DNA from 3 places in the Streptomyces glycanivorans genome. Region 3 is predicted to be linked to each of the others. Evidence: riboswitches for the same ligand, from Rfam matches in the RefSeq annotation. Region 3 holds a riboswitch; each other region holds the start of a gene.
The links. Region 3 has a riboswitch for cyclic di-AMP ahead of P8A20_RS16860 (M23 family metallopeptidase). Riboswitches for the same ligand answer to the same signal wherever they lie in the genome.

Region 1 (10,043 bases), 960 kb from region 3:
GCAGCCGACGTCGAGGAGGCGGTCGCCCTCCTTCAGGGCCAGCTTGCGGCAGACGAGGTCGAGCTTGTCGCGCTGGGCGTCCTCGAGCGTGGAGCCGTCCTGCCAGTAGGCGCAGGAGTAGACCATGGACGGGCCGAGGACCATCGCGTAGAAGTCGTTGCCCACGTCGTAGTGGTGGCTGATGGCTTCCTTGTCGCGGCGTCTGGTGTGCAGCGTCCCGGCCCGGCGGCGGATCTCCTCGGCGGGCGGGGGCGGCGGCGGCCAGGGGCCGGCCAGCTCGACGAGGCCGCGGCCGAACGCGCGCACCTTCGGGTCTCGGAGCGGGTGGACGCTGTCCTTCGCGTCGGCGCCGCGCTCCCAGAGCAGGGAGGCCATGGCGTCCAGGACCGCGTACAGGTCGCCGTCGACGTCGATCTCCCCGGCCACCCAGGCGCGGGCCAGGCCCAGTTCGCCGGGCTTCCAGAGCAGCCGGCGCAGGGCACGGCGGTGGCGCAGGACGAGGGTGGGGGCACCCGGCGGCCCGGATTCGCTGCCGTCCCAGGCCCGGATCCGGACCGGCAGGGGCTCTCCCAGCAACTCTTCGGCAAGAGCGGTCAGCCGCGACGCGGCGTCGGCCATGGTGCACACCTCCGTGGTGGTGTTTCCGAATGTGCCTAAATTCGCATATACGCATCCGAACCGGGCCGCGACACCTCGGGGCCGCGGCGAGGTACACAGGCGTCAACGCCGCCCGGCACCCGCGCCATCCCGTTCCACGGCAACGGAACGGCAAAATACCTGCACTGGCCATCTAGTTGACGGTGCGCAGAGGGGCCACGGAGCGCCGGGAACGCCGAAGGGGCCGTCCGCACCACGGATGGCGGACGACCCCTTCGGTTACGTACAGGCGCTAGGAGGCCTTGGCCTTCTCGCCGGCCTTGTCCTTGTCGCCGTCGGCCTTGGCCGCGACGGGCGCGGGGCTCGGCTTGGCGGCCTCGTAGAACTCCTCGCGGGGAGTCTCCATGGCGCCGAGCGAGACGACCTCGCGCTTCAGGAACATCGCCAGCGTCCAGTCCGCGAAGATCCGGATCTTGCGGTTCCAGGTCGGCATGGCCATGCCGTGGTAGCCACGGTGCATGTACCAGGCGAGACGGCCCTTGACCTTGATCTTCACCTTGCCCATGACGATCATCGCGACGCCCTTGTGCAGGCCGAGCCCGGCGACCGCACCCTTGTTGGCGTGGCTGTACTCCTTCTGCGGGAAGCCCCGCATGCCGGAGATGACGTTGTCACCGAGGACCTTGGCCTGACGCAGCGCGTGCTGGGCGTTCGGCGGGCACCAGGCGTTCGGGTTGCCCGCGCGGCGGCCGACCATGTCCGGGACCTGGGCGTTGTCGCCCGCGGACCAGATGTAGTCGGTGCCCTGCACCTGGAGCTTCTCGGACGTGTCCACGTGACCGCGGGGGCCGAGCGGCAGGCCGAAGCGCGCCAGCGCCGGGTTCGGCTTCACGCCGGCCGTCCACACGATCGTGCTGGAGTCGACCTCGAGGCCGTTCTTCAGGACGACGTGACCGTCGACGCAGGAGTCCATGGAGGTCGAGAGGTAGACCTCGACACCACGGCTCTCCAGGTGCTCCTTGCCGTACGCGCCCAGCTTCGGGCCGACCTCGGGAAGGATCTTGTCGGCGGCGTCGACCAGGATGAAGCGCATGTCCTCGCGCTTCACGCTCGTGTAGTACTTGGCCGCGTCGCGCGCCATGTCCTCGACCTCGCCGATGGTCTCCGCGCCGGCGAAGCCGCCACCCACGAAGACGAACGTCAGCGCCTTGCGGCGGACGTCCTCATCGGTCGTCGAGTCGGCCTTGTCCAGCTGCTCGAGGACGTGGTTGCGCAGACCGATGGCCTCCTCGATGCCCTTCATGCCGATGCCCTGCTCGGCGAGGCCGGGGATCGGGAAGGTACGGGAGACCGCGCCCATCGCGATGACCAGGTAGTCGAAGGGCAGCTCGTAGGCCTCGCCGACGAGCGGCGCGACCGTGGCGACCTTGCGGTCCTGATCGATGGTCGTGACACGGCCGGTGAGAACCTCGGCCTTCGGCAGTACGCGTCGCAGCGGGACGACGACGTGCCGAGGCGAGATGCTGCCGGCAGCAGCTTCGGGGAGGAAGGGCTGGTACGTCATGTACGAGCGCGGGTCGACGACCGTGACGGTCGCCTCTCCATACCGCATCTTCTTCAGAATGCGACGAGCTGCGTACAGGCCTACGTACCCACCGCCTACAACGAGGATCCTGGGACGCTCCGTGGTGCTCATGCCATCGAGTATCCACCCCCCTCGGGGGGCACGCTCGTGAGCCCCTTCACAAGGTATGGGCCACCCTCTGCTACACTTCGCCGCCCACGTGACCCAGGTCATGGTGCGGGTGGGGAACCAGGACGCTCCGGCGAACGTTGTTCACCACTTGTGAGCTGGCCCTGGAGCCACCGACGGGGATGAACCACCCGCCCGGGACACGTCCCGGCCACACCCCCGAAACGTCCGCGCAGCGTCCGCGTGCCGGCCCCGGGCCGCCCGGACAGCCCCCCGGAGGAAGAACTTCGCCCAGTAGGGCCGAATTCCTTGTGAAGAAGTTCACGAACTTCGTCGCGGCGCCTTGCGAAAGGCCTCCCCGGACGGGTCCGGGGAGGCCTTTCGCAAGCTCAGAAGTGCAGGCCGGAATGCGTTTGAGCAGCAGCTCACCGCGTCCGCACCACCCCTGTGATCAGGCTGCCGACCAGGCGATCCCGTCGAGGATGTCGTGCTCACTGACGACGACCTCACGGGCACCGGTCCGCTCCATCACGGCGAGCAGGACGAGGGCGCCCGAGGCGATCACGTCGACCCGGCCCGGGTGCATCGCCGGGATCGCCGCGCGTTCCTCGTGCGTCGAGGCCAGCAGCCTCTCCGTGATCTCCCGGACGCGCTCGACGGAGACCCGGGAGTGGTGGATCGCCTCGGAGTCGTACTCCTCCAGCCCGAGCGCCATCGCGGCGACGGTGGTGACCGTCCCCGCCAGGCCGACGAGCGTCGCCGCGGAGGAGATCGGCACGGTCTCCTCCGCCAGGTCCAGAGCGGCGTCGACGTCCGCGCGGATCGCGGCGATCCGGTCGGGCGTCGGGGGGTCCACCACGGTCCCGTCCACGACGAGATGACGCTCGGTCATGCGTACGCAGCCGATGTCCACGGACCTGGCGGCACGGACACGGTCGTCGCCCACCACGAACTCCGTGGAGCCGCCGCCGATGTCCACGACGAGGTACGGCTTCTCCAGGTGGTCACCGCCAACCAGTTCCTTGGTGGCACCGTCGAAGGACAGCTGCGCCTCCCGGTCGCCCGTGACGACCTCGGGCTCGACACCCAGGATCTCCAGGACACCGCGGACGAACGTGTCGCTGTTCTCCGCGTCCCGGGAGGCGGACGTGGCGACGAACCGGATCCGCTCGGCACCGAGCTCCTTGATCGCGGCCGCGTAGTCACGGCAGGCGTCGAGGGTGCGCTCCAGCGCCTCGGGGGCCAGCCGGCCGGTGCGGTCGACACCCTGGCCGAGCCGGACGATCCGCATCCGGCGGTCGAGCTCGGTGAAGTCTCCGGTGGCGGGGTCCACGTCCGCCACGAGCAGGCGGATGGAGTTGGTACCGCAGTCGATGGCGGCAACGCGGGTCATGGGGCTCCTGTGGTTGTACGGGTACCGCGGAGGGTCAGGACGCGTCGGAGCCGGCTGCGGGGGAGCACGGCGTGACGCACGGGCCCTTCGCCCACCACTCCGGCAGCATCGCGATCGCCTCGTCGCCCAGCGGGTTCACCCCGGGGCCCGCCACCAGAGAGTGGCCGACCAGGACGTGCAGGCACTTCACACGGTCCGGCATTCCGCCGGCGCTCGGGAAACCCTCCAGCACCTCGATGGCGTCACGGCGGGCGATGTAGTCCTCGTGCGCGGCGCGGTAGGCGGCGGCCAGCTCGGGGTCCGTCGCCAGGCGCTCGGTCATCTCCTTCATGACCCCGTTGGCCTCCAGCGTGCCGATCGCCGAAGCGGCGCGCGGGCAGGTCAGGTAGTACGTCGTCGGGAACGGCGTGCCGTCCTCCAGACGGGGCTGCGTCTCGACCACGTCCGGGTTGCCGCACGGGCAGCGGTGCGCGATGGCGCGCAGCCCACGCGGCGGCCGGCCGAGCTGGAGCTCGAACGCGGCGATGTCCGCGGCGGTGGGCGTGGTGGATTCGGTCTGCGGAGGGGGCGTGTCCATGCCTGCCTTGAATGTCATCGGTCGGACTGTATGAATCGGTGCGGGGACGGGGCACGGCGCGTGCCCACGGTCCCGTAACGGTGCGGGGTCATTCCCGGTCGGCGCTGTCGACGCCGTCCCAGAGGTTCGAGTGCCAGGGCCGCCCCGTCGCCCCCGGCTCGCCCCGGCGCACGTCGGCCGCGTCCGGGTCGACCACCGTGTAGCCGGTCTCCCCGGGCAGCACGTAGTGCAGGTGCTGGCGCGCGAGGCGGCGGACGTACGCGTCGTCCTTGAGCCGCGCCTTCTCGTCACGCAGCTCCTCGGTCCGCCGGTGGGCCTCCTGCGAGAGCCTCTCCTGTTCGGCGATCTGGTCGCGCTGGGAGATGTACTGCCGCATGGGGTACGCGAGGGCGACCACCAGCGAGCAGACGATCAGCGCGAGGAACGCGGCCCGGCCGGTGAGCCGGGAGCGCCGGGCCTGGCGGCGGTTCTGGGACCGGTAGACGCGGGCCGCCGTCTGCTCCCCCAGCAGCCGCAGCCTGGTCGCGGTGGAGAACCGGTCGCGGTCCTTCCCGGCCATGTCTCACGCCTCCCCGTTACGCACGTCCGTCCCCGCACACGGTACGGGACCGGATGCGGGGACGGACGGAGGCTGGTGCTCCGGACTCGGGCTGTCAGCCCTCGTAGCGGAACCGCGGGAACGCCGAACGCCCGGCGTAGACCGCGGCGTCGTCGAGGATCTCCTCGATGCGCAGCAGCTGGTTGTACTTGGCGACGCGGTCCGAGCGGGCCGGGGCGCCGGTCTTGATCTGGCCACAGTTCACGGCGACGGCGAGGTCGGCGATGGTGACGTCCTCGGTCTCACCGGAGCGGTGGGACATCATGCACTTGAAGCCGTTGCGCTGGGCCAGCTCGACGGCGTCGAGGGTCTCGGTCAGCGAACCGATCTGGTTGACCTTGACGAGCAGGGCGTTGGCCGAGCCCTCCTCGATACCGCGGGCGAGGCGCTCGGGGTTGGTGACGAACAGGTCGTCACCGACGATCTGCACCTTGGAGCCGAGCTTGTCGGTGATGACCTTCCAGCCCGCCCAGTCGTCCTCGTACAGCGGGTCCTCGATGGAGACCAGCGGGTACGCGGAGACGAGCTCCTCGTAGTACTCCGTCATCTCGGCGGCCGAACGGGACTTGCCCTCGAACTCGTAGACGCCGTCCTTGTAGAACTCGGACGCGGCGACGTCGAGCGCGAGCGCGATGTCGCGGCCCGGGACGTAACCGGCCTCCTTGACGGCCTCGAGGATGAGGTCGAGGGCGGCGCGGTTCGACTCGAGGTTGGGGGCGAAGCCGCCCTCGTCACCGAGACCGGTGGACAGGCCCTTGGTCTTCAGGACCTTCTTCAGCGTGTGGTAGATCTCCGCGCCCCAGCGAAGGGCCTCGGAGAAGGACTCGGCGCCGATCGGCGCGATCATGAACTCCTGGATGTCCACGTTGGAGTCGGCGTGCGAGCCGCCGTTCAGGATGTTCATCATCGGAACGGGCAGCAGGTGCGCGTTCGGGCCGCCGAGGTAGCGGAACAGCGGGAGGTCGGAGGCCTCGGACGCGGCGTGCGCCACGGCCAGCGAGACACCGAGGATGGCGTTGGCGCCGAGGGAGCCCTTGTTCTCGGTGGCGTCCAGGTCGAACATCGCCTGGTCGATGAGGCGCTGCTCGGTGGCGTCGTAGCCGACGAGCTCCGGGCCGATCTGCTCGATCACGGCGAGGACGGCCTTCTCGACGCCCTTGCCCTGGTAGCGGTTGGGGTCACCGTCGCGAAGCTCAATGGCCTCGAACGCGCCGGTGGAGGCGCCGGACGGAACAGCAGCACGTCCCGTGCTGCCGTCGTCGAGGCCAACCTCGACCTCGACCGTGGGGTTACCCCGGGAGTCGAGGATTTCCCTGGCTACGACGACGTCGATGGACGGCACGAGGCATCTCCTTCTGGGATCTGACACTGGTTGGGCAGGGTCACTGTGGCCTTGCGCCACGAGCCTAACCGTCTCGGCCCGCTGCGTCGGCCGCCAGCCCGTCCCCTGGGACGAAAAAGGACCCAAGGACCTGCATAACGGGCAAAGCTCCAGAATTCTACTGGCAAGTAACCACAAGAATTGAACGCCGGCCCCCCGGGGCGGGCAGGCGGCCGCGCACGGATCACGCCCACCGAGGGGCCCTGACACGGCCACGGCCCGGCGCGCGGGGGGTATGCGCGCCGGGCCGGGCCGCCGGGGCAGGAGGGGGACCCCGGGCCGTTTCCGACTACTTCAGGTGGAGCTGCTGACCCGGGAAGATCAGGTTCGCGTCGTCGACGATGTCGTCGTTCAGCTTGAAGAGCTTCTCCCAGCCACCCTTGACCTTCTTCGCGTCGGCGATCTTGCTCAGGGTGTCGCCGGCCTTCACCTTGTACTCGCCGTCACCCTTCTCGACCTTCTGGCCGGTCGGGGTGGTGACGGTCTTCTCGGGAGCCGTGCGCTTCTCGCTGCGCGTGGTGGGCTGCTCGGCCTTGCGCTCCGGCGCGGCCTGCGGGTCCGTGTCGCCGTTCTTCGCGGAGCCGGTGTCGACGCCCGGGTCCACACCGTCGTTCGTCAGGCCGCCGGCACCGGCGCAGGCCCAGGCACCCGGGCCCTGCAGGTCGAGGAGCTTCTCGGCGGCGGCTATCTGCTGGCCCTTGGTGGCCAGGTCGGCGCGGGCGGCGTACTGCGTACCGCCGGCCGCGGCCCAGCTGGACTGCGAGAACTGCAGACCGCCGTAGTAGCCGTTGCCCGTGTTGATGGACCAGTTGCCACCGGACTCGCACTGGGCGACGGCGTCCCAGGTGTCGACGGAGGCGGCGGAGGCACCGGTCGCGCCCATCAGCGGGACCGCGACGGCGGCACCGGTGACACCGGCCAGGGTCGCGATGCGAACGGCCTTGGACGGGCGACGGTGCTTGCCCTTGCTGGAAAGCAGCATGGTTCTCCTCACCGACGCCTACGAGGTGAGCTGTCGGGTTCGGGCCTGTGAGTTGCCCGGCCACCCGCACTCGCGGACGGCTTCACCCCCAGCCGGTCCCCCGCCCGTCCTCCGACGGCCGGAATGCCGGCACTTACCTGGGTCCCCCGCTCCTGCCTACGGCGCTTTACGCGTCGGTCCCCTTCGGCCGACGGCAGGATTCGGCGTGACGGTCGAAGGTGCCCGCGGTGCGAGCGGCTCCGACCGTAGACACACGCAACCCCCACATTCAAAGATGGACATAACGGCCAATCAGCCCTTAACGGTCCAGCCTCATGGTCCGTTTTCGCAGGTCATGGCCAAAGTGGACGGACCGGACGGACGGGGCGTGCCAGTTGAAGCAAAGAGACCCATGTCTCACTTACGCATAAGTGGACATAGGTCTCTTAACTACCCCCACTTTCGGGGTGTTTTCCCGCTTTTGATCAGTTGGCCGCGGCCGTCTCCGCCGCGGAGTCCTGCGCATCCGTCACGAGACCGAGGTTCAGGCTCTGGCCGGGCAGGATGAGGTCGGGGTCGGAGCCCAGCTCGTCCTTGTTGGCCTCGTAGAGAGCGGTCCAGCCACCGGAGAGCTCCTGCGCGTCGGCGATCGCCCAGAGGTTGTCGCCCTCTCGGACCGTGTACGCCTCCTCGGCGCCCTGACGGGCCTCGGAGTCGCCCCGGGAGGCGTGCCGGCCGGACTCGCGCCCCTCGTCCAGCTCCGACCCGGTGCTGCCCTCGGGAGCCGGGGTGCCACGGTGCTTCCCGCCCGTCTCGGCGTCACCCTTCGCGGCGTGACCACCCTTCGCCGCGCCGGACGTCTCGGACGCCTCGGGGGACGGGGTGGCGGACGGCGACGCGTCGGTGCTGCCCGCGTCGTCGCTCGCGTCCGCCGTGTCGCCGGCGGCGTTGCCCTTGGACTCGCCCTTCTCGTCCGCCTCGTCCTCCGACTCCGCGTCGTCCGCCGATCCGGCCGGATCCGACGCCTCGGAGGACGGGGTCCCGGTAGCGGTGTCGGAGTCCTCCGCCGACGGATCGCCGCCCGGGTCGATGCCCGGCAGCGTCCCGTCCAGGGCCAGCCCGGAGATCACGGCGCAGCTGGGCCACGCCTGCGGCCCCTTGTCCTCCAGCACCTTCTCGGCGACCGATATCTGCTGCGAGCGGCTCGCGAGGTCGGCGCGGGACGCGTACGCCGTGCCGCCGTAGGCACTCCAGGTGTCCTCCGAGAACTGCAGGCCGCCGTAGTAGCCGTTGCCCAGGTCGGCACTCCACATGCCGCCGCTCTCGCATTCGGCGACCCGGTCCCAGGTCGACGCGTCGGCGGCTTGAGCGCCGCCCGCACCGAGCAGGGGGATGGCGATGGCCGAGCCGGTGACGCCTGCGGCGACGACGATGGCGGGTGCCTGGCGAGGGCGACGGTGTCTGCCGGTCGCGGAGCCCATGGGATTGCCTTCCGTGTGACTGACATGTGACGGGTGAGTCGAACGGTGAACCTAGCCGTACTCGAACGTGTGTCACAAGTCGATGCAGCGGAGATCACGTGAAAGTCACAGAGTTGACAGCGTGTCACCTTTACCGGCCGGCCGTCCGGGACCGAACTCCACCGGAAGGGTGCGCAGTCCACGCATGATGAGCCCGCCACGCCAGCGCAAATCGGCAGGTTCCGCAGCGAGCCGCAGGTCGGGGAGGCGTCGCAGCAGCGTCGCCAGAGCCACCTGACCCTCCAGACGGGCCAGCGGAGCTCCCAGGCAGTAGTGGATTCCGTGGCCGTAGCCCAGATGCTGATTGTCACTCCGAGCGAGATCCAGGGTGTCCGCATTCTGGAATCTGTCCGGATCCCGATCCGCGGCGGCCAGAACCACGAGTACGGGGTCCCCCGCCGCGATGTCCTGTCCTCCCAGGGTCACGGGCTCGGTGGCGTAGCGCCATGTCGCGAGCTCCACCGGCCCGTCGTAGCGCAGCAGCTCCTCGATGCCCGTGGCGAGCAGCTCCGACTCCCCTGCCGCCAGCGAGCGTTCCAGCCGCTCGCGCTGGGACGGATTGCGCAGCAGTGCGTAGGTGCCGTTGCCGATCAGGTTCACCGTCGTCTCGAAACCGGCGAACAGGAGGATGAAGGCCATGGCCGCGGCCTCGTTCTCGCTGAGGTGCTCGCCGTGGTCACTTGCCCGGATCAGCCCGGAGATCAGGTCGTCGCCCGGGTTCTCCCTCTTGCGGTGGATGAGCTCGGCGAGATAGCCGCGCATCTTCTTGACCGACCTGGCGACCCCGCCGCGCGGACCCCCGCCGTGCCGGATCATCATGCCCGCCCAGTCCCGGAAGTCGTCCTGGTCCTCGCGCGGCACACCCAGCAGGTCGCAGATCGCGTAGATGGGGAGGGGGAAGGCGAAGTCGTGGATGAGGTCCGCCTCCCCCTTCTCGGCGAAGCCGTCGATGAGGCTGTCCGTCAGCTCCTGCACGCGCGGCGCGAACTCCGCGACCCGGCGCGGGGTGAACGCCTTGGACACGAGCCGGCGCAACCGGGTGTGGTCCGGCGGGTCGATGTTCAGCAGATGCGTCATCAGCTCCGCCTTGCGCTCCCCGGGGATGCCCGTCTTGCCCTTGGCGTTCGCGGACCCCGCGTGGTGGGCCGGGTTCTTGGAGAGCCTGGTGTCGGCGAGCGCCTGCCGGGCATCGGCGTACCGGGTCACCAGCCAGGCCTCGACCCCGCTGGGCAGTGTCGTGCGGTGCACGGGACTGTGCTCGCGGAGCCATGCGTAGGCGGGGTACGGATCGGTGGCGAACTCCCAGGTGAAGAGTTCGGGCGC
Region 2 (10,043 bases), 1.7 Mb from region 3:
AGGCCGTGCGCCCGGTCCGTGAGGTCCTTGACGTCCGCGATGCCCTGGAGCTTCTTCGAACCGACCAGGTCCTTGATCTTGGCGATCACCTTCTCCGGGCCGACGCTGAAGGGCAGTTCGGTGACGACGAGGCCCTTGCGGCGGGCCGTGACGCTCTCTATGGCGACCGTGGCACGGATCTTGAACGTGCCGCGGCCGGATGCGTACGCGTCCTTGATGCCGCCGAGGCCGACGATCCTGCCTCCGGTGGGCAGGTCGGGGCCGGGGACGAAGCGCATCAGCGTCTCGAGGTCGGCGCCCGGGTGCCTGATCAGGTGGCGGGCGGCGGCGATGACCTCGCCGAGATTGTGCGGGGGCATGTTGGTCGCCATGCCGACCGCGATCCCGGAAGCGCCGTTGACCAGGAGGTTCGGGTACGCCGCCGGGAGGACGACCGGCTCCTGCTCCTGGCCGTCGTAGTTCGACTGGAAGTCGACGGTGTCCTCGTCGATCGACTCCGTCATGAGTGACGTGGCGTCGGCCATCCGGCACTCGGTGTACCGCATCGCGGCGGGCGGGTCGTCGTTGCCCAGAGAGCCGAAGTTGCCGTGCCCGTCCACGAGGGGCAGGCGCATCGAGAACGGCTGTGCCATGCGCACCAGTGCGTCGTAGATCGACGCGTCACCGTGCGGGTGGAGTTTGCCCATCACTTCGCCGACCACGCGTGCGCACTTCACGTAGCCGCGGTCGGGGCGCAGTCCCATCTCGTTCATCTGGGACACGATGCGGCGGTGCACGGGCTTCATGCCGTCGCGGGCGTCGGGCAGAGCCCTGGAGTAGATCACCGAGTACGCGTACTCGAGGAAGGAGCCCTGCATTTCGTCGACGACGTCGATGTCGAGGATCTTCTCCTCGAAGTCGTCCGGCGGCGGGGTTTTCGTGCTGCGGCGGGCCATCGCGGCTGCGACTCCTTCACAGATTCTGTCGGGCAACCTCAGGTTCTGACGCCGACCATTGTGGACCGCCGCACCGACAACCCCGACCTCGACCCGTCCGAAGCGGCCCCCGGGCCCTGCACGGAGCCCCTGATTACGGCAGCATCTACGACAACATTCACCCGACGGGAACTTCGCCAGGTGCCCGTGCGCTTGCCTAGAGTGGCAGGTCCGGCAGGAAATCCTGTACCGATCGAAGGGACGTACATGCCCATGGGTCACACGGCCACAGCCCAGGCCGGTTCCGGCGGCTTGACGGCGACCGAGCACCGCTTGGCCAACGGCCTGCGCGTGGTGCTCTCCGAGGACCATCTGACCCCCGTCGCCGCGGTCTGCCTCTGGTACGACGTCGGCTCCCGGCACGAGGTCAAGGGACGCACGGGACTGGCTCACCTTTTCGAGCACCTGATGTTCCAGGGCTCGGGCCAGGTCAAGGGGAACGGGCACTTCGAGCTGGTGCAGGGGGCCGGTGGTTCCCTGAACGGCACGACCAGCTTCGAGCGCACCAACTACTTCGAGACGATGCCCACGCACCAGCTGGAGCTGGCCCTGTGGCTCGAGGCCGACCGGATGGGCTCGCTGCTCGCCGCGCTCGACGAGGAGTCCATGGAGAACCAGCGGGACGTCGTGAAGAACGAGCGCCGCCAGCGCTACGACAACGTCCCGTACGGCACGGCCTTCGAGAAGCTCACCGCGCTCGCCTACCCGGAGGGCCACCCGTACCACCACACGCCGATCGGCTCGATGGCCGACCTGGACGCGGCGACCCTGGAGGACGCCCAGGCGTTCTTCCGGACGTACTACGCGCCGAACAACGCGGTCCTCTCCGTCGTCGGGGACATCGACCCGGAGCAGACGCTCGCCTGGATCGAGAAGTACTTCGGTTCCATCCCCTCCCACGACGGCAAGCAGCCCCCGCGCGACGGCGCGCTGCCCGGCATCATCGGCGAGCAGCTGCGCGAAGTGGTCCGGGAGGAGGTCCCCGCGCGTGCGCTGATGGCCGCGTACCGCCTGCCGCAGGACGGTACGCGCGAGTGCGACGCCGCGGACCTGGCGCTGACCGTGCTCGGCGGCGGTGAGTCGTCCAGGCTGCACAACCGCCTGGTCCGCCGTGACCGTACGGCCGTCGCCGCCGGGTTCGGGCTCCTCAGGCTGGCCGGTGCGCCCTCGCTGGGCTGGCTGGACGTCAAGACGTCCGGCGGTGTCGAGGTGCCGCAGATCGAGTCGGCCGTCGACGAGGAACTGGCCCGCTTTGCCGAGGAGGGCCCGACTCCGGAGGAAATGGAGCGGGCGCAGGCGCAGTTGGAGCGCGAGTGGCTCGACCGGCTGGGCACGGTCTCCGGCCGCGCGGACGAACTGTGCCGGTACGCCGTCCTGTTCGGTGACCCCCAGCTCGCCCTGACCGCAGTGGGTCGCGTCCTGGACGTGACGGCCGACGAGGTCAAGGCCGCCGCCCGGGCGCACCTGCGCCCCGACAACCGTGCGGTCCTGGTCTACGAGCCGGTCGAACCGGCCGATGAGACCGACGGGGCCGAAGGCACCGACGCGCACGAGGGGGCCGACAAGTGACCGACGCCGCCGTGACTGGAGTAGCGATGGAGTACCACCCGCAGCCGACCGCCGGCGAGGCCCGGCCCTGGGCCTTCCCCGCACCCGAGCGGGGCGCCCTGCCCAACGGGCTGACCGTGTTGCGCTGTCACCGGCCGGGCCAGCAGATCGTCGCCGTGGAGATCTTCCTCGACGCCCCGCTGGACGCCGAGCCCGAGGGGCTGGACGGTGTGGCCACGATCATGGCGCGCGCACTGTCCGAGGGCACCGACAAGCGCTCCGCGGAGGAGTTCGCCGCCGAGCTGGAGCGGTGCGGCGCCACGCTGGACGCCCATGCGGACCACCCGGGCCTCCGCGTCTCCCTGGAGGTCCCGGTCTCCCGGCTGGCCAAGGCCCTCGGCCTCGTCGCCGAGTCCCTGCGGGCCCCGGCCTTCGCGGAGAGCGAGATCGAGCGGCTGGTGGGCAACCGGCTCGACGAGATCCCGCACGAGCAGGCCAACCCGGCCCGCCGGGCCGCCAAGCAGCTCTCCAAGGAGCTCTTCCCCGCCACGGCGCGGATGTCGCGTCCGCGCCAGGGCACGGAGGAGACGGTCCGCCGGATCGACGCCGCCGCCGTACGCGCCTTCTACGACGCCCATGTCCGCCCGTCCACCGCGACGGCGGTCGTCGTCGGCGACCTCACCGGGGTGGACCTGGACGCGCTCCTCGCCGACACCGTGGGGGACTGGTCGGGCAACGCCGGCCAGGCCCGGCCCGTCCCCCCGATCACCGCGGACGACACCGGCCGCGTGGTCATCGTGGACCGTCCCGGAGCCGTGCAGACGCAGCTGCTGATCGGCCGCATCGGCGCGGACCGGCACGACAGCGTGTGGCCCGCCCAGGTCCTCGGCACGTACTGCCTGGGTGGCACGCTGACCTCGCGGCTGGACCGCGTGCTGCGTGAGGAGAAGGGCTACACCTACGGCGTGCGGGCCTTCGGGCAGGTGCTTCGCTCGACTGCGCCGGGTTCCTCCTCCGGGGCGACCGGCGCCGCGATGCTCGCCATCAGCGGCTCGGTCGACACGGAGTCCACCGGTCCCGCGCTGGACGACCTGTGGAAGGTCCTGCGCACCCTGGCGGCCGAGGGCCTCACCGACGCCGAACGCGAGACTGCGGTGCAGAACCTCGTGGGCGTCGCCCCGCTGAAGTACGAGACGGCGGCCTCCGTCGCGGGCACCCTCGCCGACCAGGTGGAGCAGCACCTTCCGGACGACTACCAGGCCGAGCTGTACGCCCGCCTGGCCGCGACCGGCACGGTCGAGGCGACCGCCGCCGTGGTCAACGCGTTCCCCGTCGACCGGCTCGTCACCGTCCTGGTCGGGGACGCCGCGCAGATCGCGGAGCCTGTCAGGGCGCTCGGAATCGGCGAGGTGTCCGTCGTCAGCGGCTGACTGAAGCCGACAGAACAGGACATGGCGGAACCCCGGCGGGCGTGTGCTCGCCGGGGTTCCGTCATGTGTCCGTTTCGAGGTCTATAGCGTCATTCATCCTGTGGGATGTGCGACAAAAGACCCTTTCCGTTTGGTGAGGGAAAGCGCCCCGCTCTAGCGTCGGCCCGGCTGTCCGCCGGACGATTGCCGCGCCCGCGGCGCCGGACAGTCATCGCCGAGTCCCCGTCAGGCGCGAGCCTGGGGAGCCGGGGACCCACGAAGTCCCTGGGGTGAATCGGATCTCCGTGCCTCGTCAGAGGCCCGGCGGCCCGTAGGAGACCTTCCTGCTCCGAACCCGTCAGCTAACCCGGTAGGCGAGAAGGAAGGAAAGGACCAGCCACTCCATGGCGTTCATCCGTGCCACCGGGAAGCACCGTGCCCCGAGCCGACTGACGCGCAAGAGCGCCAAGGTCGCCGGCATCGCGGCCCTGGCCACCACCGGCGTCATCGGCGCCACGGCCTCCCCGGCTCTCGCCGCGGACTCCGAGGTCACCGCCGGCAGCACCGGCCTCACCCAGACCGTCGCCCTCGACACCACCCTCGCCGCCCAGATCGAGGCCCAGGCGAAGGCCCAGAAGCACCAGGCCGAAGTCGCCGCGAAGGCCGCGGCCGAAGCCAAGGCGAAGGCGGAGGCGAAGGCCGAGGCCGAGCGCAAGGCCGAGGCCCGCGCCAAGGAGGCCCGCGAGGAGAAGGCGCGTGCCGCCCGCGCCGCCGAGCGCGCCCGGCTGAACGCCTTCCACCTGCCGGTCGCCGGATCCCACGTCACCACCGGATACAAGTCCGGCGGCGCTCTCTGGTCCTCCGGTAGCCACTCCGGCGTGGACTTCCAGGCCGCTTCCGGCAGCTCCGTCGTCGCCGTCGGCGCCGGCACGGTCGTCGAGGCCGGCTGGGGCGGCGCGTACGGCAACAACATCGTGCTCAAGATGAAGGACGGCACGTACACCCAGTACGGCCACCTCTCCTCGATCGGCGTCTCCGTCGGTCAGAGCATCGGATCGGGCGAGCAGATCGGCCTCTCCGGCTCGACCGGCAACTCCACCGGTCCGCACCTGCACTTCGAGGCCCGCACCACCCCCGAGTACGGCTCGGACATGGACCCCGTCGCCTACCTCCGTGCCCACGGCGTCCAGGTCTGACCCCACGCAGCAGGACACAGCGCCCGCACGGACGCGACGAAGGCCCCGGCATCTGCCGGGGCCTTCGTCGCGTCAGCGCCAAAGCGCGCGCGCCGGAGCCCTCGCGGAAGTGCTGCCTGGCCAGAAGATATCCATGGATTCCACCCCGCCGTCGGAAATTCGGGCCGGTTGCAATAGAGTCACGGAACAGGCGTCGATCGGCCGCGTTTTCGCGGGGATTAAGGCGGAGGTTCGGACATGCGCATTCCCGCGCATTCGGTATGCACGGCAATCCGTGACGACATCGTCTCCGGTGTCTACGAGCGGGGCAGCCGCCTCACCGAAGAGGTGCTCGCGCGTCGGTACGGGGTCTCCCGCGTTCCCGTGCGTGAGGCGCTGCGCACTCTGGAGTCCGAGGGGTTCGTCGTCACCCGCCGGCACGCCGGTGCCTGTGTCGCCGAGCCCACGGAGCAGGAGGCCGCGGATCTCCTGGAGATGCGCATGCTCCTGGAGCCCCTCGGTGCCGCCCGAGCCGCGCAGCGTCGCACCGAGGCGCATCTCAAGGTGCTCCGTGGCCTGGTCAGACTGGGGCAGGAGCGGGTACGCAGAGGCGAGGGGGAGGATCTGCGTTCCCTGGGAGGCTGGTTCCACGAGACGCTCGCCCAGGCGTCGGGCAGTCCCTCGCTGATCGCGCTCCTCACCCAACTCCGGCACAAGATCGCCTGGATGTACGCCGTCGAACAGCCGGTCCGTCCCGCCGACTCGTGGGCCGAGCACGGCGCCCTCGTCGACGCCGTGGCGCGTCGTGACGCGGAGCGGGCCCGGGTGCTCGCCGCCCAGCACGCGGAGCGGGCCACCGCCGCCCACCGGCTGCGGCGCGCGGACCGCCCGGCACGCGCTGCGGGCACGGCCCGGGTGAGGACTTCGCAACACCCCGTAAACATCGCGGGAGTCCGCCATTAACAATTGCGCCGTATACAAAGAAGGTAATTATCGAAGGGCTTTCTTTTTGCTGCCCTGATTCAGGTGTTTCCGGGTGCCGTATGTGCCGGGTCGGGAAACAGGGAAAGCCGCGGATCCCCTGAGGGATGCCGCGGCTTTCCGCAGGAAAATTCCGGCGCGAAGTGGCCGGGATCAGACGGTCTCCGGGAGCTCCTCGAGCCCCTCCGCCACCAGCTTCGCCAGACGGTCCAGGGCGACCTCGGCGTTGTCGGCCTCGGACGCGAGCACGATCTCCTCGCCGCCCTGGGCGCCCAGGCCGAGCACCGCGAGCATCGACGCGGCGTTGACCGGGTTGCCGTCGGCCTTGGCGATCGTCACGGGGACGCCGGAGGCCGTGGCGGCACGGACGAAGATGGAAGCGGGGCGGGCGTGCAGGCCCTCGGCCCAACCGACGTTGACGCGGCGCTCAGCCATGGTTCTGCCCTTCACGTAACGATGAGTTGTCTAGACCAGTCTCTCATGCGGTGCGGACTGCTGTGCCGGGCACCGCAAGCCGGTCGCCCACCGCCCGCCGGCTCCCCAGCGTGCCCCTGCCACCGCCCCACCGCGACCGGTGCCCCGGGCCGTAGGCTTTGCCCATGGAGCCCACTCCGGAGCAGAGTCCGCATCACGCGTACCCCGACCACTGGGAGGCGGACGTGGTGCTCCGCGACGGTGGCACCGCGCGCGTCAGGCCCATCACCACGGACGACGCCGAGCGGCTGGTCAGCTTCTACGAGCAGGTGTCCGACGAGTCGAAGTACTACCGCTTCTTCGCTCCGTATCCGCGTCTCTCCGCCCGGGACGTGCACCGCTTCACCCATCACGACTACGTCGACCGGGTGGGGCTGGCCGTCACGATCGGCGGCGAGTTCATCGCCACCGTCCGCTTCGACCGGATCGACGACCGGGGCAGGCCCGCCTCCGCCCCCGCGGACGAGGCGGAGGTCGCCTTCCTCGTGCAGGACGCCCACCAGGGCCGCGGCGTGGCCTCGGCCCTCCTCGAACACATCGCGGCGGTCGCCAGGGAGCGGGGCATCCGCCGCTTCGCGGCCGAGGTGCTGCCCGCCAACAACAAGATGATCAAAGTGTTCCGGGACGCCGGGTTCACCCAGCAGCGGAGCTTCGAGGACGGCTCGGTCCACCTCACCCTCGACCTGGAACCCACGGCCGAGTCGCTCGCCGTCCAGCGCGCCCGCGAACAGCGTGCCGAAGCACGTTCGGTCCAGCGGCTGCTGGCCCCCGGGTCCGTCGCCGTCATCGGCGTCGGCCGTGCGCCCGGCGGCGTCGGCCGGACCGTGCTGCGCAACCTCCTCGGTTCCGGCTTCACCGGGCGCACGTACGCGGTGAACACGTCGTTCGCCGAAGACCTCGGCACGGTCGAGGGGGTGCCCGCCCACCGCTCCGTGGGCGGGATCGGCGAGCAGGTGGACCTCGCGGTCGTCGCCGTCCCGGCCGACCGGGTGCCCGAGGTCGTCGCCGACTGCGGGGAACACGGTGTCCAGGGAGTAGTCGTGCTCTCCGCCGGCTACGCCGAGCGCGGCGCGCAAGGGCGGGACCGGCAGCGGGAACTGGTGCGGCAGGCGCGCTCGTACGGCATGCGCATCATCGGCCCGAACGCCTTCGGCATCATCAACACCTCCGACGCGGTCCGCCTCAACGCCTCCCTCGCCCCCGAATCACCCAAGGCCGGGCGCATCGGACTCTTCACCCAGTCCGGAGCCATCGGGATCGCCCTCCTGTCCGGGCTCCACCGCCGGGGCGCCGGACTGTCGGCCTTCATCTCCGCGGGCAACCGGGCCGACGTCTCGGGCAACGACTTCCTGCAGTACTGGTACGAGGACCAGGACACCGATGTCGCCCTGCTGTACCTCGAATCACTCGGCAACCCACGCAAGTTCACCCGGCTCGCCCGGCGGACCGCCGCCGTGAAGCCCGTGGTCGTGGTGAAGGGCGCCCGGCACAGCGGTACCAATCCGCCGGGCCACGCCGTACCCGTCAGCCGTATCCCCGACGCGACGGTCTCCGCGCTGATGCGTCAGGCGGGCGTGATCCGCGTCGACACCGTGACGGAGATGGTCGACGTCGGCCTGCTCCTCGCCGGCCAGCCCCTGCCGGACGGTCCCAGGGTGGCGATCCTCGGCAACTCCGAGTCGCTCGGCCTCCTCACCTACGACGCCTGCCTGGCCGAAGGGCTGCGCCCGCGCCCGCCCCGCGACCTCACCACGGAGGCGAGTCCGCAGGACTTCCGGCGCGCACTGGCCGAGGCGCTCGCCGACCGCACCTGCGACGCCGTGATCGTCACCGCGATCCCCTGGGTCGGTGAGAACGGCGAAGCGCTGACCGGCGAGGGCGAGGTCCTGGCGGCCGCCCTGCGTGAGGCGGCGTCCACCGGGCCCGGGAAGCCGGTGGCGGTGGTGCACGTGGAGATGGGCGGCCTGGCACAGGCCCTCGCCGCCGCCACGAGCACGGCCGCTCGGCCCAGCACGGCCGCTCGGCCCGGGCCGCAGCCGGCCGCTCCGGACCCGCAGGCGCAGACCTCCGCCCCGGCCACGCCCGGCGAGGACGCCGCGGCCACGAACGGCGCGGGCCCCACCGACGGCACCGGGCCCTCCGCCGGGCGGATTCCCGCCTACCCCGCCGCCGAGCGAGCCGTCCGCGCGCTGGCCGAGGTGGTGAAGTACGCCCAGTGGCGCCGCCACGCGGCAGCTCCCGGCAAGGTGCCCGAATTCCTCGACGAGACCATCGACGAGCACGGCACCGCCGAGCTGATCGAGACGCTCCTCGGCCCGGACCCCGACCCCCGTGGCCGCCCCCTCACCCACGACGAGGCGCGCGAACTGCTCGCCCGCTACGGAGTGTCCGTACGGCCGGCGCTTCCCGCACCCGACCCGGAGGCCGCCGTCGCAGCCGCCGCGAAGCTCGGCTATCCGGTCGCCCTCAAGACCACCGCACCCCATCTGAGGCATCGGGCCGACCTCGGTGGTGTCCGGCTCGACCTCGTCAACGAGAACGCCCTGCGCAGGGCGTACGACGAACTCACCGAGCTGCTCGGCACGCCCGCCGAACTCCGGCCCGTCGTCCAGGCCATGGTCCCCAGGGGCGTCGACACCGTCGTCAGGGCGACCATCGACGCGGCTGCCGGTGCCGTCCTCTCCTTCGGCCTGGCCGGTGCGCCTTCCGAGCTGCTGGGCGACACGGCCCACCGCCTGGTGCCAGCCACCGACCGTGACGTCGCCGAGCTGATCCGGTCCATCAAGGCCGCTCCGGTGCTGTTCGGCTGGCGTGGCGCCGCTCCGGCGGACACCGCGGCGCTCGAAGAGCTGCTCCTGAGGGTGTCGCGGCTGGTCGACGATCACCCCGAGGTGGTCTCGGTCGCCCTGGAACCCGTCGTCGTGGCCACACAGGGCCTGACGGTCCTCGGGGCGAGCGTCCGGCTGGCCCCGCCGCCCGCCCGCAGCGATCTCGGCCCCCGCCGGCTCCCCAGCTACTGACCGGGCAGGGGCCCGCGAGTGAACGTGCGCACGGAGTCCCCGGCAGTCACCGGCCCCCCGTAGGATGGTCTGCATGGCAAAGACCGGTACGACGACCCAGGGGCTGCGCGCGGCGATCGAGCGCAGCGGCTACTACCCGGCCCTCGTGGCCGAGGCGGTGGAGGCCGCCGTCGGCGGGGAGCCGGTCGCTTCGTACCTGGTGCACCAGGAGACCACCTTCGACTCCAACGAGGTCCGCCGCCACGTCACGGTCCTCGTCCTGACGGACACCCGCTTCATCGTGAGCCACACCGACGAGCAGGCCGCCGACACGAGCTCCCCGACGCCGTACGCCACGACGTCCACCGAGTCGGTCAAGCTCGACCGGATCTCGTCCGTCGTGGTCAGCCGCGTGGTCGCCAACCCCGAGAAGTACGTGCCCGGCACGCTGCCCCGCGAGGTCGTCCTGACCATCGGCTGGGG
Region 3 (10,043 bases):
ATGCTCGGCAAGACGAGCGCCAAGGACTTCCTGGACACGCTCGCCGAGAACCTCGACGAGGCCCAGGCGGAGTGGAAGGAACAGCAGGGCTGATCCGGGCCGGGGGGCCTGGACCCTAATCCAGGCCTTCCTCCCGCAACTGGTACATCAGGAGGAACGTCCGGTAGGTCTCCGAGGACACGTCCAGGCACACGTCCGGCCGGTTGGTCCACGTCGACAGGTTGTCGAGGGCCCGCCGGCAGGCGGCCTCGGTATCGGCCGCGGACGGGATGTTCGAGATGTACGCGGAGATCAGCAGGACCACTGCGAGGACGACCACGCCGATACGGATGCGCATGGTCTCCCAACGACCGTGCGGCCGGGGCGGTCACTCGGGGCAGGTCACAAGCTCCCGGATCACTCGGACTCGTCGGTGAACGGCGGCAGGTCGGGCTCGATGAACAGGCCCGCGTACTGCGGCGAGGGCAGCGGGGCCGCGGCGCCCGTGTCGGTCGTGGTCGCGGTGTCGGCGTGCCGCTGGATCGTGCGGGCGGGCATGTCGGTCATCTCAGGTGTCCTGTACGTAGGTGTGGAGAGAGCCCCGTGACCGAGCCTCCGCATTCGATGCCGGACCGGTCCCGACCGGTACGGCGACGACGTGCCGCTACCGGTGCCGCGCCGCTCCGGGGGCGTCCGGATCATGTGTGCGGCGGTGCATGCAGACTGTAACCCTCCCAGCACGGCTTTCCCCCGGTATTGCGGGCCCGGCGTGACGGTCAGTGCGGCGGCGCGGGCTCGATGTTCTGGTTTGCGTGGAAGAGGTTGTGCGGATCGTACGTCCGCTTGGCCTCCGCGAGCCGGTCGTAATGCCCCCGGTAGGTGGCCTTGACGCGGTCCTGGGACTCGTCGGTGCCGATGAAGTTCACGTAACCGCCGCCCATGGAGTGCGGGTGCAGCGCCTCCCAGTAGCCGACGGCCCACTCGCGCAGCGCCGCCGCGTTGGCCGGGTCGGGGTCGATGCCGGCGATGACGCCGGACCAGTGTGCGTCGCGGTAGGCCCACGCGGTGTCGTCGGGGCCGACACGGCCCGCGGCGCCGTCGACCGGGTACAGGTGCATGGTCGACAGGCCGGTGGGGAGCTTCTCGGCGAAGGAGGCGTGCACGTCGGCGGCGTCGTCCGTGATCCGGTCGAAGAAGTCGCCCCGCCAGTACCACTGGAGGCCGGCCGGCATCAGTGCGTCGAACATGCTCTGCAGGGCCGGGTAGGGCATCGGCGCCGTGAAGTGGAAGGCGGGCGGCCCGGGTTCGTTCACGACGGCGAGGGTCTCGCCCAGGGATTCCGGATCCGCCGTCGAGGACCAGATGACCCCGCACATCTTCCGTCCGTGGATCTCCTCGGGGAAGGGCGGGCCCGGCGGCACCGTCAGCGAGGCGAAGAAGCCGTACAGGTCGTCCGGCGCCTGCGGCAGGAAGTCGCGGTACCACCGGATGACGTCGTGGAAGAGCTCCAGGGGCCACAGGGTGATCGCTACACCCACCGTGTCCACGGGGTGCAGCTCGAAGTCGAACGACGTGACGACGCCGAAGTTGCCGCCGCCGCCCCGGAGCGCCCAGAACAGGTCGGAGTGCTCGCTCGGGTTCGCGGAGACGAAGGTGCCGTCGGCCAGGACCACGTCCGCGGAGACCAGATTGTCCACCGAGAGGCCGTACTTGCGGGTGAGGTAGCCGTGGCCGCCGCCCAGGGTGAGCCCGCCGATCCCGGTCGTGGACATGATGCCCGCCGGGGTGGCGAGTCCGAACGCGTGGGTGGCGTGGTCGAAGTCCCCCAGCGTCGCACCTCCGTCGGCCTGGGCTGTCTGGGTGGCCGGGTCGACCCGCACGCCGCGCATGGGGGAGAGGTCGAGTGTGACCGCGCCGTCGGAGAGGCCCAGTCCGGGGCCGCTGTGCCCGCCGCCCCGGACGGCGACGTCCAGGCCGTTCTCCCGGACGAACTTCACGGCCTCCATGACGTCCGCCGTGTCGTGGCACAGGACCACGGCCGCCGGTTTCTTGTCGATCATGGCGTTGTAGACCGCACGGGCCTGCCCGTACTCCTGGTCGTCGGGGCCGATGACCGGTCCGCGCAGAGCGCTGCCCATCGATTCGAGGAGGGCGCCGTCCATGATCGTCTCCTAGCGCGCGTGCGTCCGGCTCGCTCCGGCACCACCGCTGCGGACGGGGATCACCGGCCGGCGCCGGCACCCGGGGGGCGCCGGGCGGACGGGACGGACACCGAAAAGTTGACCCTCCCAGCGTCCCGCCGCTCCGGAGGCGGCGCAATCGCGGAGCGCCGTGCGCCGGGGCGGACCAGGTCCTCCGGACGGCAGCACATGGAATTAGGGGTGCGGCAGTACCCTTGATCACGCCACTCCGCCTGCCAACTCCCCTTTACGCACGTCCTGTTGGAAAGAATGGCCGGTCAGGTCGACTTTCCGGTGATGAGGGGAGCGGGGGCGCGGCGGTCGTAAATGGTCGGAGCACCCTCCCGGATGGCGTAGAGTTGCAATCACAACGACGCGGGGTGGAGCAGCTCGGTAGCTCGCTGGGCTCATAACCCAGAGGTCGCAGGTTCAAATCCTGTCCCCGCTACTGAAGACAGAGGCCCGGATCCTTCCAAGGATCCGGGCCTCTGTCATGTGCCGCCACCGGGTCGGTGGTGACGGGCTTGACCTTGACGCTGCGTGAAGATCTAGCGTTTCCGGCATGGAGTGGTCCATACAGGAAATCGCCCGGCGGGCCGGCACCACGAGCCGGACCCTGCGGCACTACGGAGACGTCGGTCTTCTCGTGCCGAGCCGTAAGGGCGCCAACGGCTACCGCTATTACGACCAGGAGGCCCTGGTCCGGCTCCAGCGCATCCTGCTGCTGCGGGAGCTGGGGCTCCCTCTGCCCGCGATCAAGGACGTGCTGGAAGGGCAGCGGGACACCGCGGCGGCTCTCCGGACCCATCTGCGTCTGCTGGAGCAGGAGCGGGAGCGCATCGGGCGGCAGATCGCCTCGGTGCGGACCACTCTGCGCAGGACCGAGGAAGGGGAGGACCTCATGGCCGAGGAAGTGTTCGACGGTTTCGACCACACGGCGTACGAGGAGGAGGTCACCGAACGCTGGGGCCGGGAGGCGTACGAGCGGAGCGGCCGGTGGTGGCGTGGGCTGAGCGAGGCCGAACGCGTCCGCTTCCAGGGCGTGCACGAGGACATCGCCCGGGACTACGGGGCGGCCAGGGCCGCCGGCCTGGAGCCCGGCGGCGAGGAGGCGCAGGACATCGCGCGGCGGCACTGCGCGTGGCTGTCGGCGACGGCCGAGGTCACCCGCGCGTATGTGACCGGGCTCGGGGAGATGTACGTCGCCGATCCCCGCTTCGGGAGGAACTACGATCGCCACGGGGACGGAACCGCCGTCTTCGTACGGGATGCACTGACGATCCACGCGCAGCACCGGCTCTCCGACTGACCCCCGGAGGCGGGGCTCCGGCGCGCTCCTCCCTTCGGCCCACGACGGGCCGCCGTCCGGCGCGGCTCCGGGCGGCGGGGGCGGGGCGCGATACCGTCCGCAGCCGTGGGTGGACCGGGCAGGAGTGCACAGGTGGGGAAGCGGGACGGGCGGCGAGGGGGCGTGGGCGGGGTTTCCCGTTCCCGGCGGCTCGTGCGCGCCCTGCCCGCCGTGATGATCTGTGTCGGGGTGGCCTTCGACGTCGGGACGCCGACCGAGGTCACCGCGGTACCGCTGTTCGCCGCGGCTTCGTTGGTCGCCGCCCCCTTCTTCTCGCTGGCCGGCACCGTCCGGGTCGCGGTGGCCGCGATCCTGGTGGTGCTCGCCATCCGGTTGTCGGACGGGGCGATCCTCAGGGTCGTGTCGATCACCGACCTGCTCACCCTGGTGACCGTCGGCGCCCTCGCCGTCCTCATCAACCGCGTCGTGCGCCGGGGTACCGAACAGCTGGCCTCGGCCAGGGTCATCGCGGAGACCGCGATGCGCGCGGTGCTGCCGAAGCCCGAGGACCGGATCGGCGGACTCCTGGTCGCGGCGCGGTACGAGGCCGCCCAGGCGGACGAGTTCGTCGGCGGTGACCTGTTCGCCGTCGCGGACACGCCGCACGGGGTGCGCCTGGTCGTGGGGGACGTGCGGGGCAAGGGGCTGGACGCCGTGGCGGCTGTGGCGGTCGTGATCGGGGCGTTCCGGGAGGCCGCCGAGCAGGAGAGGTCGCTGGAGGGGGTCGCCCAGCGGCTGGAGCGGGCTCTGGCCCGGGAGGGGTCGCGGCGGGGCGGGCTCGACTCCATGGAAGGGTTCGTCACCGCAGTCCTGGCGGAGATCCCGGTCGGCTCGGACACGCTGAAGGTCATCAACCGCGGGCATCCCGAGCCGCTCGTGCTGCACCCCGACGGCGTGCTCGACGTGCTGGCACCGACCGCGCCCGCCCTCCCGCTCGGGATGGGGCTCGGCACGTGGCCCGACCGGTCCGACGAGTGGACGCTGCCGGCCGGGGCGATGTTCCTGGCGTTCACCGACGGGCTCTCCGAGGCGCGGGACATGACAGGAGTCTTCTACGACCCGGCGGACCGGCTCCGAGGCCGGCTCTTCCCGGGGCCCGAGGAGCTGCTGTCCGCGCTCACCGACGACGTACGGCTGCACACGGGGGGCCGGTCGACGGACGACCTGGCGCTCCTCGCGGTCGCGCGTCCGGCGAGGGGGCAGCAGGAGCGCCGGACCACCGTGAAGATCGTGCGGCGGGACCGTGAATGAGCGGTTGCGACCGTCGGTAGTCGAAGGGCTCCGCTCCGCATAACATTTGACGCACCGTCAGAAATTGGCAGCTGGATTACGGGCGCTCAACTTGCCGGTTTACGCCCGATTGAGCCCTGTAAGTCCAGGCCAGAGGCGTGAACGATCTGTGGGAACAGCTTGGAATCGGACCCGGGTGTCTATTAACGTTCGATAACGCAGCGCGGTTGTACCTGCCGTCGCAAGAGGCGGCACCGTGCGCAGCGCCGAATTCCGCAAGGGAACCGGGGAACCACCTACATGGGGTGAATCGGACACCTGTGTCTCGTGAGAGACGGAGGGGTCCGTAGGAGACCTTCCTGCTCCGAACCCGTCAGCTAACCCGGTAGGCGAGAAGGAAGGAAAGGAGTGCGCCCACGTGGCGTCCAACCAGCCTGCCCCCGAGGCCCCGTCACCCTTCAGGACCGACAGCTTCGGCGACGACGGCAGGACTTGGGAGGAATGGAATCCCACCGAGGAGTCCATCCGTCCCGTACGCGGTCGGCATCGCGTCGCCAAGCAGCGCGGCCTCGCCCGTAGCTCCACCGTCCTCGGCGTCGGTGTCATAGCGGCCGTCGGTGCGGGCGGCATGGCCACCGCGCAGAGCAAGCCGCCGGTCTCCATCTCTCTTCCCGATTCCATCGCGGACAATCTCCCTGACGCCAAGTCCCTTCCCGGCGTGGGCGCGTTCATGTCCGGCGACTCCGACTCGGACTCGGACCACGAGACGGTCGCCGCGTCCTCCCCCCTCACCACGGCGGGCATCACCGCGGCCGAGGCCGAAGGGGGCGCCACCGACGCGGGTGAGGCGCTGCGCGCCCGCATCCTCCAGCAGGCCGAGCAGCAGCAGGCCGGAGCCGACGCCGAGGCCAAGGCCGCGCAGGAGAAGGCGGCGGCCGAGGCGGCCGCGGCCCAGGCGGCGAAGCAGCAGAGCGCGGCGGAGGCCGAGGCCGTCGCGAAGAAGAAGGCGGCGGAAGAGGCGGCGAAGAAGAAGGCGGAGGCAGAGCGCCTGGCCAAGCTCGCCGCCAGCTACGCCGTCCCGACCTCGTCGTACTACATCAGCTCGACCTTCGGTCAGGCCGGTTCGATGTGGTCCTCCGGCTACCACACCGGGCTGGACTTCGCGGCTCCGACCGGGACCCCGGTCAAGGCCGTGCACAGCGGCACGGTGAAGTCGGCCGGCTACTCCGGTTCGTACGGTTACCGCACGGTCCTGGAGCTCGACGACGGCACCGAGGTCTGGTACTGCCACCAGTCCTCGATGGACGTGGTCGCAGGACAGAAGGTCACCACCGGTCAGACCATCGGCCGTGTCGGCGCCACCGGCAATGTGACGGGCGCCCACCTGCACCTGGAGGTCCACACCGCGGACGGCGCGGGCATCGACCCGATGGCGTGGCTCCGGGGCAAGGGCCTCACGATCTGATCCCCCGCGCCGGCTACCGGCGCAGCAGAACCCCGGCGGCCCTGACGCACGACCCCCCGACGTCAGGGCCGTCGGCCTGTCCGGGACCGCGGGACGGGCCGGGCGGGGGGCGTGCCAGTAGGGGCGGGCCGGGAGCGGCGGTCATCGGCGGCCGGGAGAAGGTGGTCCCCGGTGGCCGGGAGCAGGCGGCCCCCGGGGGCGGCGGCGGAGCGGAATAGTTGGCTCCGCCCGTTGGTTGTCCCTCGGCATGACGTCTTTGCGCCCGCTCGGTTCTTCGAGCCTTCAGGTCTTTCCCCTCGCTCTCGGCGGCAACGTCTTCGGCTGGACGGCCGACGAGGAGCGGACGTTCGCCGTCCTCGACGCGTACGTCGCGGCCGGCGGCAACTTCATCGACACCGCCGACTCCTACTCGGCCTGGATCCCGGGCAACGAGGGCGGTGAGTCGGAGACCCTCATCGGCAAGTGGCTGGCGTCCCGTTCCCGCCGCGACGACGTCGTCATCGCCACCAAGGTCGGCGCGCACCCTTCGTACAAGGGGCTCTCGCCCACCACGATCAAGGCGGCGGCCGAGGCGTCCCTGCGCCGGCTCGGCACCGACCACATCGACCTGTACTACACGCACTTCGACGACGAGAGCGTCCCCGTCGAGGAGATCATCACGGCGCTCGACCAGCTGGTGAAGGCGGGGACGGTGCGTGAGATCGCCGCCTCCAACATCAGTCCCGAACGGCTCCGGGCCTCCCTGGACTTCTCCGAGCGCGAGGGCCTGGCCCGTTACGTCGCGCTGCAGCCGCACTACAACCTCGTCTCGCGAGACACCTACGAGGGCCCCCTCCAGGACACGGCGGCGGCCGCCGGCCTCGCCGCGGTCCCGTACTTCTCGCTCGCCGCGGGCTTCCTCACCGGAAAGTACCGGCCGGGGGCGACCGTCGAGAGTGCGCGGGCCGAGGGCGCCGGCAAGCACCTGGAGACCGAGCGCGGCCGTAAGGTGCTCGCGGCGCTCGACAGGATCGCCCAGGAACACGACGCCGAGATCGCCACGGTCGCCCTCGCGTGGCTGGCCTCCCGGCCGACCGTGACCGCTCCGATCGCCTCCGCGCGCACGGTCGAACAGCTGCCCGCGCTGGTGGCGGTGGACGGTCTCCGGCTGAGTGAGCAGGAGCTCGCGGAGCTGACCGGGGCGTCCGCCTGAACCCACCCGCGCGGACGTCCCCAGGGGTGTCCGTGACGTCCCGCCGGAGAACCGTGCGGGACTGCTGCGTGGACGTCCCCTAGGCGGGCGGCGGGGTCCGCCGCCCGCCGTCCTCCGTGTACGGGTTGTGGCCGCCGTAGTGCCGGTGCGGTGCGGGGAGCCGGTGCGGGGGCGGGCCGCCGTAGGGGTACTGGCGGGGGAACGGGGGCGGCACGGGCGGCCGGTGGGCGCGCAGCCGGCCCGTCGCGTGGGCGGCGTACGTGAGGGCCGGACCCGCGATCTCCCGACGCTGCCAGAGGTGGTGCAGCAACTCCTGCTCGCGCAGGGCGAAGTCATGGCCCGCTCCGTCGTGGCGTGCCCTCCGGCGCAGCATGGCCAGGGACGTCGCGAACGACTCGTACTCGGCGACGGCGCGGGCCGCGGCCTTGCCCCGGGCGCGGTCCGGGTGGCTGTTCCAGTGCCTGGCCATGTCACGGGCCATGCCCCGCGCCCGCATCGAGGCCAGGGCGAGCGGCTCGGCGGGGGCCAGCCAGCCGGCCGCCGCGTACACCGGCAGCTCGGTGGAGAGCGTGCGCAGCTCCCGCTGACGCGACCAGACCGCCAGCCAGGTCACCAGGCCGAAGCACGGCACCATGAAGACGCCGTACACCAGGTAGAAGCCGTACGGCCCGAACGCGGACGAGCCGTTCCACAGGGCGTGCGTGCCCATGGCGAGGACGAGCCCCACCAGGGGCAGGACGACACGGCGTACCCGGTGGCGCGCGCCGCCGAGCGCGGCGATGCCGAAGCCGATCCCGGAGAGCACGGTGAACAGGGGATGCGCGAACGGCGACATGACCACGCGTACGAAGAACGTCCCGGCCGTCACGGAGGCGAAGCCCGTGGTGCCGAGGTGCTGGTCCTCACCGAAGGCGTTGCCCAGGTAGAGGATGTTCTCGGTGAAGGCGAAACCGGTCGCGGTGAAACCGGCGACCACGATGCCGTCGGTGATTCCGCCGAACTGCCTTCTGCGGAAGAGGAAGATCAGCAGGACGGCGACGGCCTTCGCGCTCTCCTCGACGACCGGGGCGACGAGCGTGGCCCCGAGGGTGTCGGCGCTCGCCGGATCCGCGGTCGCCGTCGCTATCCACCGGGTCGCGAAGGAGTTGGCGATGATGGCCACGAGCGCGGCGGCGCACGCACCCCAGGAGAAGGCGAACAGCAGATTCCGCCACGGTCCCGGCTCGACCCGGTCGAGCCAGCGGAACGCCGCCATCAGCAGAGGAACGGGCAGCACCGCCAGCCCGAGGCCCACCAGGAAGCCCTCGGTGCCCGTCTGCTGACGCACCAGCGCGAGGATCACCAGACCGCAGAGCGCGAGCACCGTGATCACCGCACCGGCACGGAACGCCTTGCTGCGCCAGACCATGCCGACCCGGCGGGGCCGGTAACGCCACTGGCCTCGCTCCGGGACGGCACCCAGGAACTCGTCGAGCTGCTGCCCTTCGAGAACCGGGACGGCCGGCTGCTGGTGCTGCACGGACCCCTCGGACATCCGACGACCCTAACGAGGACGACTGACACCTGGCCACGCCGTGGGGGCCGGGGCGCCGGCCGGTGGCCGATCAGCGACGGGTGAACAGCACGTCGTGCACGACGTGCCCCTTGTCCAGGCCCTGGCCCTCGAAGCGGGTCAGCGGCCGGAACCCGGGCCGCGGCGCGTAGCCTCCGTCCGCCTGGGTGTTCTCGAACAGGGGGTGCGCCGACAGGACTTCCAGCATCTGCTCCGCGTACGGCTCCCAGTCCGTCGCGCAGTGGAGGACCGCGCCCGGCTTCAGCCGCTGCGCCACGAGGTCGAGGAACTCCGGCTGGATCAGCCGGCGCTTGTGGTGCCGCTTCTTGGGCCACGGGTCGGGGAAGTACACCCGGAGCCCGTCCAGAGCGGCCGGTTCGAGCATCTCGCGGAGCAGGATGATCGCGTCACCGTTGGCGACACGGACGTTGGACACCCCCGCCCGTTCCGAGAGACCCAGCAGGTTGCCCTGGCCGGGTGTGTGCACGTCGACGGCCAGGATCCCGGTGCCCGGGTCGTCGGCCGCCATCTGGGCCGTCGCCTCGCCCATGCCGAAACCGATCTCCAGGACCACCGGGAGGCCGTCGAACAGCGTGGGGAGGTCGAGGACACCACGACCGTCGATGTCGAGGCCCCACTTGGGCCACAGCCGCTGGAGCGCGTCCTCCTGGCCGGTGGTCACCCGGCTGCGGCGCGGCTGGAAGCTGCGGATCCGGCGCTCGTGGTGCGAGCCCGCCGGGTCGGCCGCGGGACCGCCGGGGAAGCGGGGTTCCTGGCGCAGTCTCCGCTGGCGCTCGAAGGAGGCGGCACGGCGCGCCGCCGCGTCCGCCTCTGCGTCGGTGGCGGCATCCGCGTCGGCCGGGGCCGGTGCTGCGGCGTCGGGGCCGGGCGCGGTCTCCGGCGTCGCACCGGGCGTCTCCGGGGCGGGGCCGGGCGTCTCTGGGGTGGGGTTCAGGGGCTCAGACACAATGCCCCGATTCTACGGCGGGAGGCGTCCACCCCGTCGCGCGAGCCCGCAGCAGGGCCCGCCGCGCCACCTCCCTCCCGATGGGCAGGGACGCGGTGGCAGCCGGGGACGGGGCGTTCAGCACGTGCAC

Region 1: linked by a shared signal. The riboswitch ahead of P8A20_RS21355 (LysM peptidoglycan-binding domain-containing protein) and the one ahead of P8A20_RS16860 (M23 family metallopeptidase) in region 3 are both predicted to bind cyclic di-AMP.
Region 2: linked by a shared signal. The riboswitch ahead of P8A20_RS08940 (M23 family metallopeptidase) and the one ahead of P8A20_RS16860 (M23 family metallopeptidase) in region 3 are both predicted to bind cyclic di-AMP.

The regions. Positions count from the first base shown of each region.
Region 1 is NZ_CP120983.1:4,819,047-4,829,089, reverse strand. Features, by position in the region: gene P8A20_RS21385 (class I SAM-dependent methyltransferase) at 1-618, opposite strand, end outside; gene P8A20_RS21380 (NAD(P)/FAD-dependent oxidoreductase) at 890-2,293, opposite strand; gene P8A20_RS21375 (Ppx/GppA phosphatase family protein) at 2,742-3,683, opposite strand; gene P8A20_RS21370 (DUF501 domain-containing protein) at 3,718-4,260, opposite strand; gene P8A20_RS21365 (FtsB family cell division protein) at 4,349-4,819, opposite strand; gene eno (phosphopyruvate hydratase) at 4,914-6,200, opposite strand; gene P8A20_RS21355 (LysM peptidoglycan-binding domain-containing protein) at 6,529-7,221, opposite strand; cyclic di-AMP (ydaO/yuaA leader) riboswitch at 7,222-7,395, opposite strand; gene P8A20_RS21350 (transglycosylase family protein) at 7,686-8,681, opposite strand; gene P8A20_RS21345 (cytochrome P450 family protein) at 8,787-10,043, opposite strand, start outside.
Region 2 is NZ_CP120983.1:2,123,402-2,133,444, reverse strand. Features, by position in the region: gene P8A20_RS08955 (DNA gyrase/topoisomerase IV subunit A) at 1-935, opposite strand, end outside; gene P8A20_RS08950 (M16 family metallopeptidase) at 1,182-2,543, shown strand; gene P8A20_RS08945 (M16 family metallopeptidase) at 2,570-3,952, shown strand; cyclic di-AMP (ydaO/yuaA leader) riboswitch at 4,155-4,322, shown strand; gene P8A20_RS08940 (M23 family metallopeptidase) at 4,336-5,127, shown strand; gene P8A20_RS08935 (GntR family transcriptional regulator) at 5,365-6,069, shown strand; gene P8A20_RS08930 (HPr family phosphocarrier protein) at 6,241-6,522, opposite strand; gene P8A20_RS08925 (bifunctional acetate--CoA ligase family protein/GNAT family N-acetyltransferase) at 6,687-9,581, shown strand; gene P8A20_RS08920 (DUF5998 family protein) at 9,655-10,043, shown strand, end outside.
Region 3 is NZ_CP120983.1:3,855,195-3,865,237, reverse strand. Features, by position in the region: gene P8A20_RS16895 (ABC transporter substrate-binding protein) at 1-93, shown strand, start outside; gene P8A20_RS16890 (hypothetical protein) at 116-337, opposite strand; gene P8A20_RS16885 (hypothetical protein) at 397-546, opposite strand; gene P8A20_RS16880 (FAD-binding oxidoreductase) at 756-2,141, opposite strand; tRNA gene P8A20_RS16875 (tRNA-Met) at 2,534-2,607, shown strand; gene P8A20_RS16870 (MerR family transcriptional regulator) at 2,722-3,468, shown strand; gene P8A20_RS16865 (PP2C family protein-serine/threonine phosphatase) at 3,601-4,758, shown strand; cyclic di-AMP (ydaO/yuaA leader) riboswitch at 4,992-5,144, shown strand; gene P8A20_RS16860 (M23 family metallopeptidase) at 5,156-6,202, shown strand; gene P8A20_RS16855 (aldo/keto reductase) at 6,450-7,394, shown strand; gene P8A20_RS16850 (PrsW family intramembrane metalloprotease) at 7,474-8,928, opposite strand; gene trmB (tRNA (guanosine(46)-N7)-methyltransferase TrmB) at 8,999-9,913, opposite strand; gene lhgD (L-2-hydroxyglutarate dehydrogenase) at 9,906-10,043, opposite strand, start outside.